One region of the Rhodococcus sp. MEB064 genome, then DNA from elsewhere that is predicted to be linked to it. Evidence: riboswitches for the same ligand, from Rfam matches in the RefSeq annotation. Region 1 holds a riboswitch; each other region holds the start of a gene.

The links. A riboswitch is a leader RNA that binds a small molecule or an ion and turns the genes downstream of it on or off. The one in region 1 is predicted to bind S-adenosylmethionine.
Region 2: linked by a shared signal. The riboswitch ahead of RU01_RS03510 (bifunctional o-acetylhomoserine/o-acetylserine sulfhydrylase) and the one ahead of RU01_RS03060 (amino acid ABC transporter permease) in region 1 are both predicted to bind S-adenosylmethionine.
Region 3: linked by a shared signal. The riboswitch ahead of RU01_RS09195 (aminotransferase class V-fold PLP-dependent enzyme) and the one ahead of RU01_RS03060 (amino acid ABC transporter permease) in region 1 are both predicted to bind S-adenosylmethionine.

What each region holds. Positions count from the first base shown of each region.
Region 1 is NZ_JXQS01000006.1:73,624-79,528, forward strand. It holds gene RU01_RS22005 (diguanylate cyclase) at 1-635, opposite strand, end outside; SAM riboswitch class I at 941-1,038, shown strand; gene RU01_RS03060 (amino acid ABC transporter permease) at 1,208-2,167, shown strand; gene RU01_RS03065 (amino acid ABC transporter ATP-binding protein) at 2,164-2,946, shown strand; gene RU01_RS03070 (ABC transporter substrate-binding protein) at 2,989-3,957, shown strand; gene RU01_RS03075 (GNAT family N-acetyltransferase) at 3,996-4,460, shown strand; gene RU01_RS03080 (ABC transporter substrate-binding protein) at 4,568-5,905, shown strand, end outside.
Region 2 is NZ_JXQS01000008.1:48,954-54,858, forward strand. It holds gene metX (homoserine O-acetyltransferase MetX) at 1-506, opposite strand, end outside; gene RU01_RS03510 (bifunctional o-acetylhomoserine/o-acetylserine sulfhydrylase) at 503-1,888, opposite strand; SAM riboswitch class IV at 2,089-2,213, opposite strand; gene RU01_RS03515 (MFS transporter) at 2,409-3,662, shown strand; gene RU01_RS03520 (exodeoxyribonuclease III) at 3,682-4,509, shown strand; gene araA (L-arabinose isomerase) at 4,555-5,905, opposite strand, start outside.
Region 3 is NZ_JXQS01000016.1:109,794-115,698, reverse strand. It holds gene RU01_RS09200 (Pls/PosA family non-ribosomal peptide synthetase) at 1-3,706, opposite strand, end outside; SAM riboswitch class IV at 3,861-3,977, shown strand; gene RU01_RS09195 (aminotransferase class V-fold PLP-dependent enzyme) at 4,034-5,284, shown strand; gene RU01_RS09190 (hypothetical protein) at 5,408-5,848, shown strand; gene RU01_RS09185 (YbaK/EbsC family protein) at 5,849-5,905, opposite strand, start outside.

The DNA.
Region 1 (5,905 bases):
GTGATCGTCGCGTCCAGGCCTACCGCCGTGCGGAGCATCCCGTCGAGGAGCGGCAGAACACCTCGCCTGTTGAGGAGCCCCGTCAAGACGTCCGTTCGCGCCAGCACGTCGTACCGGCGGCTCACGTCCGCCATCGACATGCGCAGGCCCCAGACCAGCAGAACCGGCACGACGACGATGGTGAGCGAGGCTCCGGCGGCGACGGCGTCCGCTTCGGGGCTGGACGCGGAGTCCAGACACAGGGCGGTCCCGAGGCCGGCCGCGACGGTGGTGAAGGCGGTAGCCGTCCGCGGCGGCGACGCCGAGGCCGCCAACACCGGCACGATCGTCAACAGCGCACTGACTGTCAACGTGTCGGCCGGGTCCGCGATACCGACCGCCGCCACTGCGGTGCCGACCACCGCCATCGCACCCGTGGTCACGAATTGTCGTTCGGTCAATCGTCCGGTCCGGACCACGATGCCGACCACGACGACGGCAAGAACGATGGCGAGCGCCGTGGCCACCACGGGAACGAGACCGGGATGGAACAAGCCGGGAATGCCCCATCCGGCTGCGAGCAGGAGTGCGGACATGGTCACGGTGGTGGCCATCGCCAGTGATCGACGATCCTGGAATCGTCGCGAGGTCGACACGGCGGGCAGGTGTCGAGACGCTGACGTGAACCGACTGCGACGACTGACATCGCTGTGTCGTCTCACACGAGTACCTCGGTTCCTGACCCACCGGCGGGAAGTCCAACTGTTCCGATGAGGGTACCGATTCACGGGCCTGACCGGGGCGTTCGAGCGCGAACAGGCGCTGCACCCGGCACCGGTCTCGTCGTCGGAACAGGACGGCGACCGCATTGTCACGCGTCAGAATCACCGTGATCCCAATAGATCGACGCGAAATCTGTTGCGCGATTTGACGTCTCGATGTTCCAGGTCTAGATTTCTGCTCACCATCAGGAGCGACCGAGAGACCTGGCTCGTCGACGTCGCAGCAACCCCCCTCTCCTGTCGAGGGTGTGGGTGCTACCGCCAGGACCGATGGAGGAGCACCGATGAACCACGATCTGCGGCGACGCCTGCACGTCGACCTGTGCCGAGTGAGCACCTGCGTCTGTACGCGCTGCTTCTGACTCGCGCCCCTCACCTCCCGCCTCGAAAGGCCTCCCGATGTGCCCTGCCGTCTCGACCCCTGACCCTTTTTCCCGGTTCGTCCGGTGACGCAACTCGACGCACGTCCCTCCGCGGCCGCCGCGGAGGAGGACGTCCGTGACGAGGACCTCGTCGTCGCGCGGACCTGGCATCCCTGGCGGTGGATCATCGCCGTCGCCACGCTGGTGGTGGTGGCCCAGTTCGGGCACGGGCTGGCCACGAACGCCGGATGGGACTGGGGGACCTTCGCCCAGTACTTCACGGCCGCATCGGTCATGTCGGCACTCTGGCTGACCATCCAATTGACGTTCTGGGGAACGTTGATCGGTTTCGCGATCGGTATCGCGCTGGCTGTGGCGCGACTGTCGTCCAATCCGGTTCTCCAGGTGATCGCCTGGTTCTACATCTGGGCCTTCCGATCCATCCCGCTCATCGTCCAGCTGCTGTTCTGGTTCAACATCGCGTACCTCTATCAGACGCTGTCGCTCGGAATACCGTTCGGTCCCAGCTTCTTCCGGTTCGACGTCAACAACGTGATCAGCGGCTCCACGGCGGCCATCATCGGTCTGGCTCTGCACCAGGCGGCGTACTCCGCCGAGATCGTCCGTGCCGGCATCATCTCGGTCGACCAGGGTCAGCTGGAAGCAGCTGCGGCGCTCGGTATCCCGAAGCGGCGTGAATTCTTCACGATCGTTCTCCCGCAGGCGATGCGGGGGATCCTGCCGAATGCGGCGAACGAAGTCATCAGCCTGTTCAAAGGCACGTCCATCGTGTCGGTCATGGCGATCGCCGAGCTGTTCTATCAAGTGCAGGTCATCTACGGCCGCAGCGGCCGAGTCGTTCCGCTGCTGATGGTGGCGACAGTCTGGTACATCATCCTCACCTCGGTTCTGTCGATCGTGCAGTTCTACGTGGAGCGCCACTACGCGAAGGGTGCGGTACGCACCGTCCCGCTGACGCCACTGCAGCAGATTCGGAAGCGATTCTCCGACATCACCTTCGCCCCGAGAGGAGCAACACGATGACGCACTCCGTCGACGACTCCACCTATGCGGTCGAGGTGCGAGGTGTGCACAAGTCCTTCGGTGCGCTGAAGGTTCTCGACGGCGTGGACCTCGTCGTTCGTCCGGGTGAGGTCACCGCGATCATCGGCCCGTCCGGGTCCGGGAAATCGACACTCCTGCGGGTGCTCAACCACCTCGAGAAGGTCGATCGAGGAACGGTTCGCGTCGACGGTGACCTGGTCGGATATCGCCGCAGAGGCGCCAAGCTCCACGAACTCAGCGGCCGGGAAATTCTTCGACAGCGATCGAGGATCGGGTTCGTCTTCCAGAACTTCAACCTCTTCCCGCACCTGACCGTGCTGGAGAACGTCGTCGAGGCGCCGGTGTCGGCGCAGAAGCGCCCGCGTTCCGAGGTCGAGACCGAGGCACTCGCGCTGCTCGAGCGTGTCGGTGTCGGAGCCAAGGCCCACGACTACCCCCGTCGCCTGTCCGGTGGTCAACAGCAACGCGTCGCCATCGCTCGGGCGCTGGCTCTGCGACCGAAGGTGATCCTGTTCGACGAGCCCACCTCGGCGCTGGATCCCGAACTGGTGGGAGAGGTTCTCGAAGTCATCCGGGACCTCGCGAGGGACGGGGCGACGCTCGTCATCGTCACGCACGAAGTCGCGTTCGCTCGGGAGATCGCCGACACGGTGGTCTTCATGGACGGCGGCGTGATCGTCGAGCAGGGCACTCCCGCGGAACTCCTCGATTCACCGACACAGGAACGCACCAAGGCGTTCCTCGCACACGTTCTCTGACACCCCCACTCGCCGTGTACTTCTCACCCACAAGGAACAGTCATGTCCGCACCACGAAGAACCGTCGCCCTGCTCACCGCCGCAGTCGCCGCGGTCACCCTGACCGCGACGGCGTGCAGTGAGCCGACCGCCGAGTCCGAGGTCGTCACGACCGAAGGTCAGGTCTTCGACCTGACTCCCGAGCAGTCGGGACGAGTCCGCGCGGAGAAGGTCGACGAGATCGCGGCCGAGGTCCCGCAGGCCATCCGCGACCGCGGCACCCTCGTCGTCACCGGCGCGAGCGGCACGGCGCCGCCGCTGCGCTTCTACGCCACCGACGACACCACGACCGTCGGCTCCGAGGTCGACTTCTCGTATCTGATCGCCGACATCCTCGGTCTCACACCGCAGATCGAGGTCGCCGACTGGTCGCAGAACTTCGTCAAGGTCGATTCGGGCGAGAACGACGTGTTCATCTCCAACGTGACGGTGACCGAGGAGCGGAAGGACAAGTACGACTTCGCCACCTACCGACTGGACAACATCGCGTTCGAGGCGAAGAAGGACAGCGGATGGACGGTGTCGAAGCGGCAGGACATCGCCGGCAAGAAGATCGGTGTCGGTTCCGGAACGAACCAGGAGCAGCTCCTGGTGGACTGGAACGCGCAGAACGTGGCGGAGGGTCTCGCTCCTGCCGAGATCGCCTACTACCAGCAGACATCGGACTACTACCTCGCCTTGGGTTCGGGGCGTATCGACGGCTACCTCGGTCCCAACCCGTCCGCGATCTACCACGCCGCGACGGGTGGAGAGACGGAAGTGGTGGGCACCCTGTCCGGTGCAGGTGATGCACTGCAGGGTGAGATCGCTGTGCTGACGAAGAAGGACAACGGGCTCATCCAGGCCGTGCACGACGCCATCGACCACGCGATCGAGGACGGCAGCTACCAGAAGGTTCTCGATCGCTGGGGTCTGCAGAGCGAAGCCGTGCAGTCCTCGGAGATCAACCCGCCCGGACTTCCGCGGCAGTGACCGTCGACGCCGGCGTCGGCGACTCCGGGATCCAGTTCATGAGCATCACGCAGGACGACCCCCTGGCCGCGCCACTCCTGCAGGACCTCGCGCGCGAGTACGCGTCACGGTACGGACGTAGTCCGGACGAACTGCGTGAGGAACTCGAGTCGTACCCGGGCAACGAGTTCGCGGCCCCGCACGGTGCGTTGATCGTCGCTGTCCTGGGTGGAGTGCCGATCGCCGGCGGCGCGTACCGACGATTCGATTGCCGCACGGCGGAATTGAAACGTATCTGGACGGCCAGGGCTTATCGCGGTAAGGGGTTCGGGCGTCTGGTGGTCTCGGAACTCGAACGCAGTGCACGCGACCGGGGCTACCGACGGATCTACCTGACCACCGGATGGAATCAGCCGGAAGCGGTCGCGCTCTATCTCGCCGCCGGCTATCGGCCGCTCTACGACCAGGGCTTGCCGTCCGAGTCCGTCGGAATCCACCCCTTCGAGAAAGCTATCGCGGCCTAGCCCGCGCCGCACCCGTCACCACACACCATCGTCGAAGAATCGGAGACACCCCCGTGTCCACTCGTTCCGTCCTACTCGGCCTCGGCTCACTCGCCGCGGCAACGTCACTGCTGGCCGGCTGCGCCGGCAACGCGACGACATCCTCCGCCGACGCCGGTCCGGCGCAGCCGGGAGGCACACTGCGGTACGGACTCTCGGGCGCACCCACCTGCTCGGACCCGGCCCAGGCCGGCACGAATCAGACCATCTACGTGGTGCGCCAAGTGGTCGACTCACTGACCGATCAGGATCCCGACAGCGGAGAGATCGAACCCTGGCTCGCCGACAGGTGGGAGGTGAGTCCGGATGCGAAGTCCTTCACCTTCCACCTGAAGGACGGAGCCACCTTCAGTGACGGCACACCGGTGGACGCGGCCGCGGTCAAGGGCACCTTCGACTCCATCGTCACCACGGTCGGTGCGGCGAAAGCGCCACTCGCCGGGAGTTACCTGACCGGATACCAGGGGACCACCGTGGTGGACCCGCTCACAGCGCGGGTCGACTTCGCTGCCCCCAATACGCAGTTCCTCCAGGCGAGTTCGACAGCGCAACTCGGTATCCAGGCTCCGGTGACGACCGCGGAGTCGGCGGAGGCCCGGTGCCTCGGCACGAATGTCGGGTCGGGCCCGTTCACGTACGCCGACTACCAGCAGGACCGTTCGGTCACTCTGGCCAAGCGCACCGGATACGCGTGGGGATCCGACGTCTTCGGGCACGACGGCGAGGCCTACCTCGACTCGATCGAGTTCACCATCGTTCCCGAATCGGGGGTCCGTACCGGAAGCCTGTCGTCGGACCAGCTCGATGCCGTCAGTGATGCTCTGCCGCAGGATGCCCCGCAGATCGAGGCGACGGGAGGCCGGGTCCTGACGACGTCCAATCCCGGTATGCCGTTCGGCTTCCAGCCCAATGTTTCGCGCGGTGTGCTGCAGGACCCGGCTGTGCGCGCCGCACTGGTGCCCGCGATCGACCGGCAGGAACTCGTCGACACGGTGCTCGGACCCGATTTCAAGCCCGCGACAAGCACGTTGGCCGGCACGACGCCGGGCTATGTGGCACTCCCAGAGGTCACCCACGATGCTGCGAAGGCCCAGTCGATCCTGGACGAGGCCGGGTGGGTGCCCGGTGCGGACGGCATCCGCGAAAAGGACGGGCAGAAGCTCAGCTTCTCGGTGATGTTCTCGCCTGTCTTCGCGGGGAATCAGGCGATTCTCGAGCTCACCCAGCAGCAGCTACGCACGGTGGGAATCGACCTGCAGCTCGAGCTGGTGTCGAACCAGGAGGCGACAGCGCGCCAGGGCACCAAGGACTACGACTCCACCTACTACAACAGCACACGCGCCGACGGAGACATCCTTCGCGCCACGTTCGCGGTCGATGGACGAAACCTCAACGCACGCGGCCCC
Region 2 (5,905 bases), on a different contig from region 1:
TCCAGGGTGCGCATTCCGCCCATGGATCCGCCGACCACCGACGCGAAACGCTCGATTCCCAGCGCGTCGGCAACCATGCGCTCGGCGGTGACCTGGTCGCGGATCGAGATCTCCGGGAAGCGTGACCCCCACGCGACCCCGTCGGGATCGAGCGACGACGGTCCGGTGGTACCGCGGCAGCCACCCAGGACGTTGGTGGCCAGGATGCACCATCGGTCGGTGTCCAGCGGCGCTCCGGGACCGACCATTCCCGACCACCAGCCGGGTGACGGGTGGTCCGGCCCGGCCGGTCCGGTGACATGGGAGTCGCCGGTGAGTGCGTGTTCGACCAGCACGACGTTGTCCCGCGCCGGAGACACCTCTCCCCACCGCTGCACCACGACGGTCGCGTCGGGAACCACGCGACCGCTCTCGAGGGGAACGTCGCCGATGTGCACGGTGCCCACCCGCCCGTCCGCCGGCGGAAATGCCGACGAACGAGCGAGCGAGGGGAGATCGAGTGTCAAGATGCTGCCCGGAAACCCTTCTCCAGATCGGCGAGGATGTCGTCGATTCCCTCGATACCGACGGCGAGTCGAACGAGCCCCGGCGTCACGCCGGAGGCCGCCTGCTCCTCGGGCGACAACTGCGAATGCGTCGTCGACGCGGGGTGGATGACCAAGGAACGCACGTCACCGATATTAGCGACATGGCTGTGTAGATCCAGGGCGTCGACGAAACGTTTTCCGGCCTCGAGCCCACCGGTGAGCTCGAACGCCACGATGGCTCCGGCGCCGCGCGGCGCCAGTTCCCGGCCACGGTCGTACCAGGGCGACGACGGGAGTCCGGCGTAGTTGACACTGACGACCTCCGCGCGGTTCTCGAGGAACGTCGCCACGGCGGTCGCGTTCTGCACGTGCCGCTCGAGTCGCAGGGACAGAGTCTCGATGCCCTGCCCGATGAGGAAGGCGTTGAACGGGGACACCGCGGCGCCGATGTCGCGGAGCAACTGCACACGCGCCTTGAGGGCGTACGCGGGCGCACCCAGATCGGCGAACACCACACCGTGGTAGCTGGGATCAGGGGTGGTGAAGTTGGTGAAGCGGCCCTGCGTCCAGTCGAAGCCGCCGCCGTCCACGATGACGCCGGCGATGGCCGTGCCGTGGCCGCCGAGGTACTTGGTGGCCGAGTGCACCACAATGTCCGCGCCGTGCTTCAGCGGCTGGATCAGGTACGGGGTCGCGACCGTGTTGTCGACGATCAGCGGAATGCCGTGTCGGTGAGCGACATCGGAGACGCCGCGGATGTCGAAGATGTCGTTCTTCGGGTTGGAGATGGTCTCCCCGTAGAACGCCTTCGTTTCCGGGCGGACTGCCTTGTCCCACTGGTCGAGGTCGTCGGGATCGTCGACGAACGAGACGGTGATGCCCAGCTTCGGCAGCGTGTAGTGGAAGAGGTTGTACGTGCCGCCGTACAGACGCGGGCTGGAGACGACGTGGTCGCCGGTCTCGGCGATGTTCAGGATCGCCAGCGTCTCGGCGGCCTGGCCGGACGAGACGAGCAGTGCGGCGACGCCGCCCTCGAGGGAGGCGATGCGCTGCTCCACGACGTCCTGCGTGGGGTTCATGATGCGGGTGTAGATGTTGCCGGGCTCGGCCAGTCCGAACAGTGCTGCCGCGTGATCGGTGCTGTCGAACGTGTACGAGGTGGTCTGGTAGATCGGCAGGGCGCGTGCGTGGGTCGTCGCATCGGGAACCTGTCCGACGTGGACCTGGCGGGTCTCGAAACTCCAGTTCAGAGCCGGATCTTCGACGGGCGCACCCACCGCGTCGACGACATCGGATCCCGAGACGTCGGGCGCGGAGACCTCGGGCGCGGGAGAGTTCGGGTCGGAGTAGTTGTCGGTCATGTCTGTCGTGCTCCTCGTGGAGGTGGCGTGCAGGGAATCCACGTCGGAACGCACCACGTCTGCCGCACGAGTCACCGTCACCGTGTGCAGAGCGCAGTAGGCGAGCCGAGCTTCGTGGAGAAAGAAGTATCGGGGCCTATCGCGAGCTACAACACATGGTGGAAACCTCCGAGGTGCCGGTCGGTGGGCCCGAGGGATCGGGCCCGCGCTTGCTCTCGCTCCGCACGATCACGGACCGAGTAACCCGGTCATCACCCGGGGCACCCCACCGCGGTTGGAGGGTTGCCGGCCAGCAAGCCGGGGCTCGATGCTGGCGCTCATGACCTTGGCAGGAATGGTAGCGGGTCGTTCCCGGGAGTCGGAAGGGTGGCCGAACTCACGGTCGTTCGATTGGCGAATGACCTGGCCGGGGTTCAGACTGGAACACGCGAAGGCGCCTTTCGGGGCGCCTTGTTCGTTTCACGGGTCCTTACCTTCTGAATCGATCATGAACCGCACCGCCGACCACGAAAGAGAGCTTGTGACACCCCCCTCCGTCGCTTTCGACGTCCTCCCGTCCGCACCCGCCGCGGCACCTGCCGTGCCGGATCGGCAGCGTGTCCGTCGTCGACGCGTGGCGATGTCGGCGCTGGCGCTCGGCGGCTTCGGTATCGGCACCACCGAGTTCGTGTCCATGGGTCTGCTCCCCGACATGGCGACCTCGATGTCGGTGTCCGAGCCCAGCGCGGGCCACCTCATCTCCGCCTACGCACTCGGCGTCGTCGTCGGCGCCCCCGTGATCGCGGCACTGGCGGCGCGGGTTCCTCGCCGCATCCTTCTCCTGGCCTTGATGGTGGCGTTCACGCTGGGCAACCTCGGCACCGTCTTCGCGCCGAGCTTCCACGAACTGATGGCGTCTCGATTCGTCGCCGGGTTGCCGCACGGCGCGTACTTCGGCGTCGCGGCGCTGGTCGCGGCACACCTCGCCGATCCCGGCAAGCGCGCCAAATCGGTGGCGATGGTGATGATGGGTCTGTCCGTCGCCAACGTGGTGGGTGTTCCTGCCGCGACGTGGATCGGTCAGGCCTTCGGGTGGCGCAGCGCGTTCGGCATCGTCGCGGTCATCGGAGCGCTCACCGTCACCGCGCTCGCAGTGTGGTTGCCTCGCCTCGACTCGATGCCGACCACGGACACCAGAACCGAGCTCGGAGCGTTCCGCCGCACCCAGGTATGGATGACACTGTTCGTCGGCATGGTCGGATTCGGCGGCATGTTCGCCGTCTACACCTACATCGCGACCACGTTGACCGACGTGTCCGGCCTGTCCAAGGCAGCTGTTCCCGTTGCGCTGATGATCTACGGACTGGGCATGGTGGCCGGCAACTTCCTCGGTGGATGGATCGCCGACCGCATGCTGGTTCCCGGTCTGTTCCTCGCCATGACCTCGGTCGCGGTGAGCCTGGCCGTGTTCGTCGCGGCGGCGCACAACCCGGTCACCGCGCTGATCGTCGTCTTCCTCATCGCAGCCTCCGGGTCCGCGATCGTGCCCGGTCTGCAGACGCGTCTGATGGATGTCGCCGCCGATGCGCAGACGCTGGCAGCCTCGCTGAACCACGCCGCGTTCAACTTCGCGAACGCTCTCGGCGCAGCTCTCGGCGGTGCCGTCATCGCCGCCGGCTTCGGATACACGGCCCCCGCCGTGGTCGGTGCGGGCCTGGCGATAGCCGGTATCGCCGTCCTCGCCACCTCCGTCGCCATGCAGCGACGGACGGACGCCCGGGCAGTAGTGGTCTGAGCTCGGATACGGTTCTCCGGTGTCTCACACCATCACCTCGGTCAACGTCAACGGCATCCGCGCCGCAGTGCGTAAGGGAATGCTCGACTGGCTCGCGACGTCCGGCGCGGACGTGATCTGCCTGCAGGAAACTCGCGCGACCGACGACGAAGTCCTGTCCTGCCTCGGCCCCGCGCTGGACGGTGGCAGGCAGGGTGCAGGGTGGCACCTGGTGTCCGCGGAGCCGTCCGTGAAGGGACGCAACGGGGTAGCAATCCTGTCGAGGACGCCGGCCGAATCGATCCGAATCGGCTTCGGTGACGCCGAATTCGACGATTCGGGCCGGTACATCGAGGCGCGTTACCCCGCGGTCGGCGCCGATCCTGCCGTCACCGTCGCGAGCCTGTACCTGCCCTCGGGCGAGGTGGGTACCGAGAAGCAGGCGTCGAAGGAACGATTCATGGCAGCGTTCGCGCACCACCTGGACGTGTCGGGATCGTCGGGCGAGCACCACGTCGTGTGCGGCGACTGGAACATCGCGCACACGGAGCTGGATCTGAAGAACTGGAAGGGGAACCGGACCAAGTCCGGCTTCCTTGCGTCGGAGCGCGCGTGGCTGGACTCGTTCATCGGCGAGACCGGAGCCTGGACGGATGTCGTGCGAGCACTGCACCCGGACCAGGACGGTCCCTACAGCTGGTGGTCGTACCGCGGCAAAGCCTTCGACAACGACGCGGGATGGCGCATCGACTATCAGATGGCCACCACCGACTACGCCGACCGAGCGAAGGACGCCGTGGTCGAACGTGCCGACAGTTACGACCTCCGATGGTCGGATCACGCGCCGGTCACCGTCGTGTACCGCTAGACCGCCGGCTCGGCGGTCACCTCCGGCGACGCGGCGCGTGATCCGTCAGAGCGCCGCTGCGAGCCGGTGGTATGCCGCGTTCCAGCGCAACGTGCGCTGGAAGCCCCTCGTTGTCGTGTCGGCGTCGATGGTGAGCAGTTCCACGGCGATCATGTCCGAGAATGCTTCGAGCACAGCGATATCGAGCGCGGTGCTCATCACGGTGTGGTGCGGTGCCCCGGCGGTCAGCCACGATTCCGCGGACACCGACAGCGACGGCTCGGGCTTCCACACCGCGCACGCCACCGGCAGCTGGGGCAGTGCCTCGTCGGGCTCGACGACTTCGACGACGTTGGCCGTCAGGCGGAACCGTTCACCGACGTCCGACAGTCCCACGATGATGCCGGGGCCGGGATCCGCGGTGAACCGCATGCGCACAGGGTCTTCGCGGCCGCCGATGGAGAGCGGGTGGATCTCCACCGTGGGCCGCGACGTGGTGATGGACGGGCACACCTCGAGCATGTGAGCGCCGAGAATCTTCTCCTCGCCGGGAACGAGATGGTAGGTGTAGTCCTCCATGAAGGACGTTCCGCCGTCCAGGCCGGCAGCCATGGTCTTCATGGCGCGCAACAACATCGAGGTCTTCCAGTCGCCCTCTCCGCCGAATCCGTAGCCGTCGGCCATCAAACGCTGCACGGCCAGGCCGGGCAGTTGTCGTAGCCCGCCGAGATCCTCGAAGTTGGTGGTGAAGGCTCCGAATCCACCGTCGGACAGGAACTGCCGCATTCCGGCTTCCACGCGCGCGCCGTAGCGCAGCGACTCGTGACGGTCACCGCCCGGCCGCAGTTCGGAGGCGACGTCGTAGACGTCCACGTATTCGGCGACCAGATCGTCGATCGCACTGTCGCCGACGCCGTCCACCACCTCCACGAGGTCGTTCACCCCGTAGGTGTTGACCGAGACACCGAAACGCAGCTGCGCCTCGACCTTGTCGCCCTCGGTGACGGCGACGTCGCGCATGTTGTCGCCGAAGCGGGCGAGCTTGAGTGTGCGCATCTCCGCGCGACCGATCGCTGCGCGGGCCCACTGGTCCACCCTCGTGACCACGGTCGGGTTGTCGACGTGCCCGGCGACCGTGGTGCGCAGCACGCCGACTCGCGACTGGATGTGGCCGAACTCGCGATCACCGTGCGCAGCCTGATTGAGGTTCATGAACTCCATGTCGATGGTGGACCAGGGCAACGACATTCCCGCTTGCGTGTGCAGGTGCAGCAGCGGCACGTCGAGTGCGTCCAACCCTGCGATCCACATCTTCGCGGGGGAGAAGGTGTGCATCCACGTGATCACACCGATGCAGTCGGCGGCAGCGTTGGCTTCGCGCATCTGCGTCAGGATCGACGACGCGTCGAGAAGCACC
Region 3 (5,905 bases), on a different contig from region 1:
CCGCCCCCAACGTGACCGTGTCCATGCTCATGATCCGATCATGGAACAGATGTGTCTGCACGACGCACCCTCTGTTGACGGTCGCGCCGTCGCCGAGTGTGATGAGGTCCGCCTCGGGCAACCAGTAGGTCTCACACCAGACTCCCTTCCCGATGTGTGCGCCGAGCCAACGGAGCCACAGGTTCAGAACCGGTGTTCCCTCCGCCGCCCGAGCGAACCACGGCGCCGCGACGACCTCCACGAATGTGTCGGCAACTTCGTTGCGCCACACGAACGAGCTCCACAGCGGGTGTTCCACCGCACCGATCCGACCGACCAGTGACCACTTCGCGGCGGCCGAGACGATCGCGGCGACAGCTCCCGCCACCAGTAGGACAACGCCGCTGAGGAGCGCGGCCGCCCAGTAACCGATCTCGCCGGCAATGGCGGTGAGGGCCGCGAGGACGCCGAAGCCGACGGCGAACGACACGACGACCGGGACGAGGCGACATGTCTCGACGACGGCGCGCGCGATCTTCAGCTTCCGCGGCGGATCGAAGGTGCGCGTGGTGTCCGACGAGTTGGGGGCGCGGCGCAGGCGTACGGGCGGGCTGCCCAGCCACGACGAACCGGACTTCGCCTTGGCCGGCGCCGCGGACAGCACCGCGACCAGACCGTTCTTGGGCACTCGACGTCCGGCGGCCGCCATCCCCGAGTTGCCGAGGAACGCACGCTTGCCCACCTTGGCTTCACCGAGGTGCATCCATCCGCCACCGAGTTCGTAGCTGGCGATCATCGTGTCGTCGGCAAGGAAGGCGCCGTCTCCGACGGTGGTGAACTTGGGAACCATCAGCACCGTCGACGCTTCGACGTCCTTGCCGATGTCGGCACCCAGCAGTCGCAGCCATCCCGGTGTCAGCAGGCTCGCATACAGCGGGAACAGGAACGTCCGAGCGGAGTCCATCAGGCGTTCCGTCGCCCACACCTGCCACCCGATCCGGCTGCGGACCGCGTGGTGCCCCGGTACGAGTCCGATGGACAGCAACCGGACCGATGCCAGAGTGATCGCCGCGAACACGATCAGCGAGATCAGGGCCGCCGGAGCGACGAGCGCGAATCCGAGACCGACGGCCCCGAGTCCCGTTCTGGCGTCCGAAATCCCGACGACGACGAGCAACAGACCCACAGCGATCGACACCAGAGGCAGTCCCGACAGCAGCAGCGAGGTCAGTCCGTAGACCGGCACCCATCCCCGTCCGCGCGGGGGCGCCGCGTCGGGCCACGGATGGGTGGCCTTGCCGACCTTCGCGGCCGGGGATCCCGACCACTGCTGACCGGCCTTGACCTTGCCCGAGACGGCGGACCCGGCGGTGATCTCGGCGTTGCGGCCGATGCGCGCCCCGGGCAGAAGTGTCGAACGCGCCCCGACCGTCGCGCCGGCTCCGACCTCGATCGAGCCGATGTGGACGACGTCGCCGTCGATCCAGTACCCCGACAGGTCGACCTCCGGTTCGAGCGCGCACCCGTCACCGAGAGTGAGCATGCCCGTCACCGGGGGCAACGTGTGCAGGTCGACGTCGCGCCCGACCGTCGCACCGAGAGCCCTTGCGTAGTAGACCATCCACGGTGCCCCGGACAGGTTCGATGCGCCGCTGGCGTCGGTGAGGCGATTGGCCGCCCACAACCTGAGGTGGACGCTCCCGCCGCGCGGGTGCGAACCCTCGGTCACGCCGCGCATGAGCGCGCGAGATCCGACGACGGACACAGCCATGCGTCCGACCGGGGTGACGAACAGCAGGAAGCCGAGTGCCAGCCACCACCACGACAGGGTGGGCAACCACGCGTGCGGGGAGACAGCCGACGCGAGGTTGGCCACGACGCCGAGCCAGGTGACCCATTGCAGCCCGGTCAGCGTCGTCAACGGCAGGGTGGCCAGTACCTGCGCGAGTTGCGCCGACCGCGGGGTCGGCGTCACGATCCGCTTCTCCGTCACGGGTGGCGGAACCAGTGAGTCGAGCAGCGCCACCAGCGAACCCAGCCGCGGGTGGTCGTAGAGTTGGGCCACGGTGATCTCGGGGAACCGCTCGCGCAGGCGAGTCACGAGCAGAGCCGCGGACAGCGAGCCGCCACCTGCTGCGAAGAAGTCGGCGTCCAGTGACCCGATCTCGGAGCCGAGCACGTCGCTCCACAACTCGGCCACCCATCCGGCCGTTCCGGCGAGAGCCGAGTCCTCGACGGGACCTCCGCGTCGGGGTAGCGGCCAGGGGAGCGCGGCGCGGTCCACCTTGCCGGACGTCCGCGTCGGCAGCTCGTCCACCAGTGCCAGTCGCGGAACCATCGCGGCCGGAAGTTGCTCTGCCAGAAGCTCTCGCGCGCGGACGGTGTCGAAGTCGGGGTCCGTGCTGACGAGGTACCCGACCAGGACAGGCGTGCCCGATCCGGTGGTGCGTACCGCTGCCGCCGCGCCGCTCACGCCGGGCAGGGACTGCAGCGCGTTGTCCACCTCACCCAACTCGATGCGTCGTCCGCCGACCTTCACCTGGTCGTCGGCACGGCCTTGGAACAGCAGCCCCTCCAGCTCGAGGCGCACGAGATCGCCACTGCGGTAGGCGCGTTCCCAGCCGAGGGACTCCATGGGTGCATACTTCTCGGCATCCTTCACCGGATCGAGGTAGCGGGCGAGCCCGACACCTCCGATCACGAGTTCGCCGACATCGCCGATCTGCACGGGTCGATCGTCGGGACCGACGACCGCCAGATCCCAACCGTCGAGGGGCAGGCCGATGCGGACCGGGCCGACGCCGTCCATCAGGGCGGCGCACGCGACGACGGTCGCCTCGGTGGGGCCGTACGTGTTCCACACTTCACGACCCGGAACAGCAAGGCGCTCAGCAAGATCGGGTGGGCAGGCCTCACCGCCGAAGATCAGCAGTCGAACGTCCTCCAATGCCTCGCGTGGCCACAGTGCGGCCAGCGTGGGCACCGTCGACACGACGCTGATGTCGCGGGCGACCAGCCACGGGCCGAGGTCCATGCCGCTGCGCACGAGCGAGCGGGGCGCGGGCACCAGGCAGGCGCCACTACGCCACGCCAGCCACATCTCTTCGCACGACGCATCGAAGGCCACCGAGAGCCCGGCCAGGACGCGGTCACCCGGACCCATCGGTCGATCCTGGAGGAACAGCCGTGCCTCGGCGTCGACGAAGGCAGCGGCATTGCGGTTGCTCACCGCGACGCCCTTGGGCTTACCCGTCGACCCCGAGGTGAAGATGACCCACGCATCGTCGTCGGGAGTGGGACGACCGACGTCGCGACCGGTACTCGGCGCGCCGGTGCTGGTGACTCCACCGGCGGAGATGATGGCCGTGACGCCCGCCTCGGAGAACACCATCTCGGCGCGCTCGTCCGGATCGTCGACATCGACGGGCACGTACGCGGCACCGGCGGCGATCACCGACAGGATCGCCGCGTACAGGGAGTAGCTACCCGACGGCATCCGCACGCCGACGCGGTCCCCGGCGCAGACGCCGTGCCGAGACAGCCAGCCCGCACCCTCGTCGATGTTGTCCATGAGTTCGGCGTAGCTGACCGTGGTCGTGCCGTCGTCGAGTGCAGGCGCATCGGGCCAGGAACGCGCGGTGGCCTCCAGGATGTCCACGAGGGTGCGCTCCGGCGCGGCCAGATGGGAGCGGACGTACTCCTCGGGAATGCTGATCTGCAGGGACAAGTCGGGCGGCCTCTCGGGGTGAACAGCACTTCTCACATTCGTGACGACACGTTATTGCACGGCTAGTTTGCGGGTTGGTGAACAACTCCGCTGTACGGCCGACACGACGAGAAGGAGTTGACAACTCTCGCTCCGCTTTGCCATTCTGCTTTCAGGTCACGAGTACCAGCATCAAGCCCCGGCTAGCTGGTCGGCAACCCTCCTCCGCGGTGGGGTGCTCCGGGTGACGACCAGGCTGCGTTCCGAGCACGGAACGCCGCAAGCGCGGATCGACGCTCACCTACTCGGCTATCGCCGTGCGTCGATCCCTCGACGGAGGGATTTCTCATGACCAGCACCCTGCAACGCCCGATCGCGTCGATCCACGGCAGCGAGCACGAGGTCACATGCACCGACGGACGTGTCGTCCGCTGTGCGGACTTCGATTACGCGGCGAGCGCGCCCGCACTGGACAGCGTCGTCGATCGAGTGCGAGAAGTGTTGCCCTACTGCGCAAGTGTGCATCGAGGTGCCGGATACAAGTCGCGTGTCTGCACCGCGGAGTACGAGGCCGCTCGGAACACCGTGCACGCGTTCTGCGGAGCGGACGACGACGATGTCGTGGTGTTCACCCGCAACACGACCGACGCCCTGAACTTGTTGGCGCGCTGTGTCCCCGGTGACACGGTGGTGCTGGACATCGAGCACCACGCGAACCTTCTTCCCTGGCGCAATCGCCGTGTCGTGCGGTCCGCGACCACGGTCCGCGAAACCCTCGACCGGTTGCGAGTCGAGTTGGCAACGAAACCCGCTGCGCTGCTGGCGATCACCGGCGCGTCCAACGTGACCGGAGAAGTGCTCCCGCTGGCGGAACTGGCGTCGCTCGCGCATTCGTTCGGCGCACGGATTCTCGTCGACGGTGCTCAGTTGGTTCCGCACCGTCCGGTCGACCTCACCGCGACCGGAATCGACTACCTCGCCTTCAGCGGCCACAAGCTGTACGCACCGTTCGGTGCCGGAGTGCTTGTGGGCCGCCGTGATTGGCTCGACCGTGCCGAGCCCTACCTGGCGGGTGGGGGAGCGACGCAGCACGTCGGAATCGACGACGGCCGCGAGAGCGTCGACATCCGGTGGGCCCCGTCGCCGGCGCGACACGAGGGCGGCACGCCGAATCTGCTGGGAGCGGTAGCGCTCGCCGCAGCGTGCGACGAGATCGTGCGCCTCGGTTTCGACGCCGTCGCCGACCACGATCACGAGTGCACCGAGGCGCTGATCCGCGGCTTGAGCGCGGTGGACGGGGTGCAGGTTCTGCGTGTCTGGTCCGACTCGGAGGACATCGTCGGCATCGTCTCCTTCGCAGTGGCCGGTGTCGATCCATCCGTTCTGGCCACGGCGCTCGCCGACGATCACGGCATCGCGGTGCGAGCCGGCAAGTTCTGCGCGCATCCGTTGCTGGATCGTCTCGGTGTCTCCGGCGGCGCCGTCCGCGCGAGCATCGGCCTGGGTACGACGCAGGGAGACGTCGACCGGCTCGTCGAGGCGGTCGCTGTGACGTGCCTCTCACTGCGGCGCCGCGTCACCACGGGCTCGTTAGCATGAGCAGCGTGATGAGAGGTGGGTTGTGGCATCGGCGACACGTCGACTACTGCCGCGCCACATCGAGTGCGTGTCCGGTCCGCTGACCACCCGACACGCTCGCCTCATCGACTGACTGGATCTCTCATGACCACCGTTCCACTCGACGCCCTCGTCGCCCTCGACCCGTCCGTAGCCGCGCAGGGCGCCGACATCGCTCCGCTGCAGTCGGACATCGTGCGCTTCTCGGCGGCGGACCTGTCCGAGGCACAGAACAAGTACGCCCGTCTGAAGGCGGACCACCCCGACTCGCGCGTGTTCGTCGATCTCGACGTCCACATCGCACCCGACGCCCGTACGGCCCGTCGAGACGTACTCGCGTCGGAGACGAAGCCCCGCGACGGCGTGCTGCAGTACGTCGGAACCGCGTCCGGGCTCGCAGGTCTCATCGCGGACATCGTGGCGGTCGACGTCGCGGACGGCGTGATCCTGCGGCCGATCGTCGATCGGTCGGCCGATGATGTCTTGCGGTCCATCGACACCGATGTCGTTCCCGCACTGGCGATCCGGCGCGTCCGAGCGTCCTGATCAGACGTCCGGGCCGACGTCCACGGCCAGCCCGGCGGTGATGCGCAGCAACTCCGA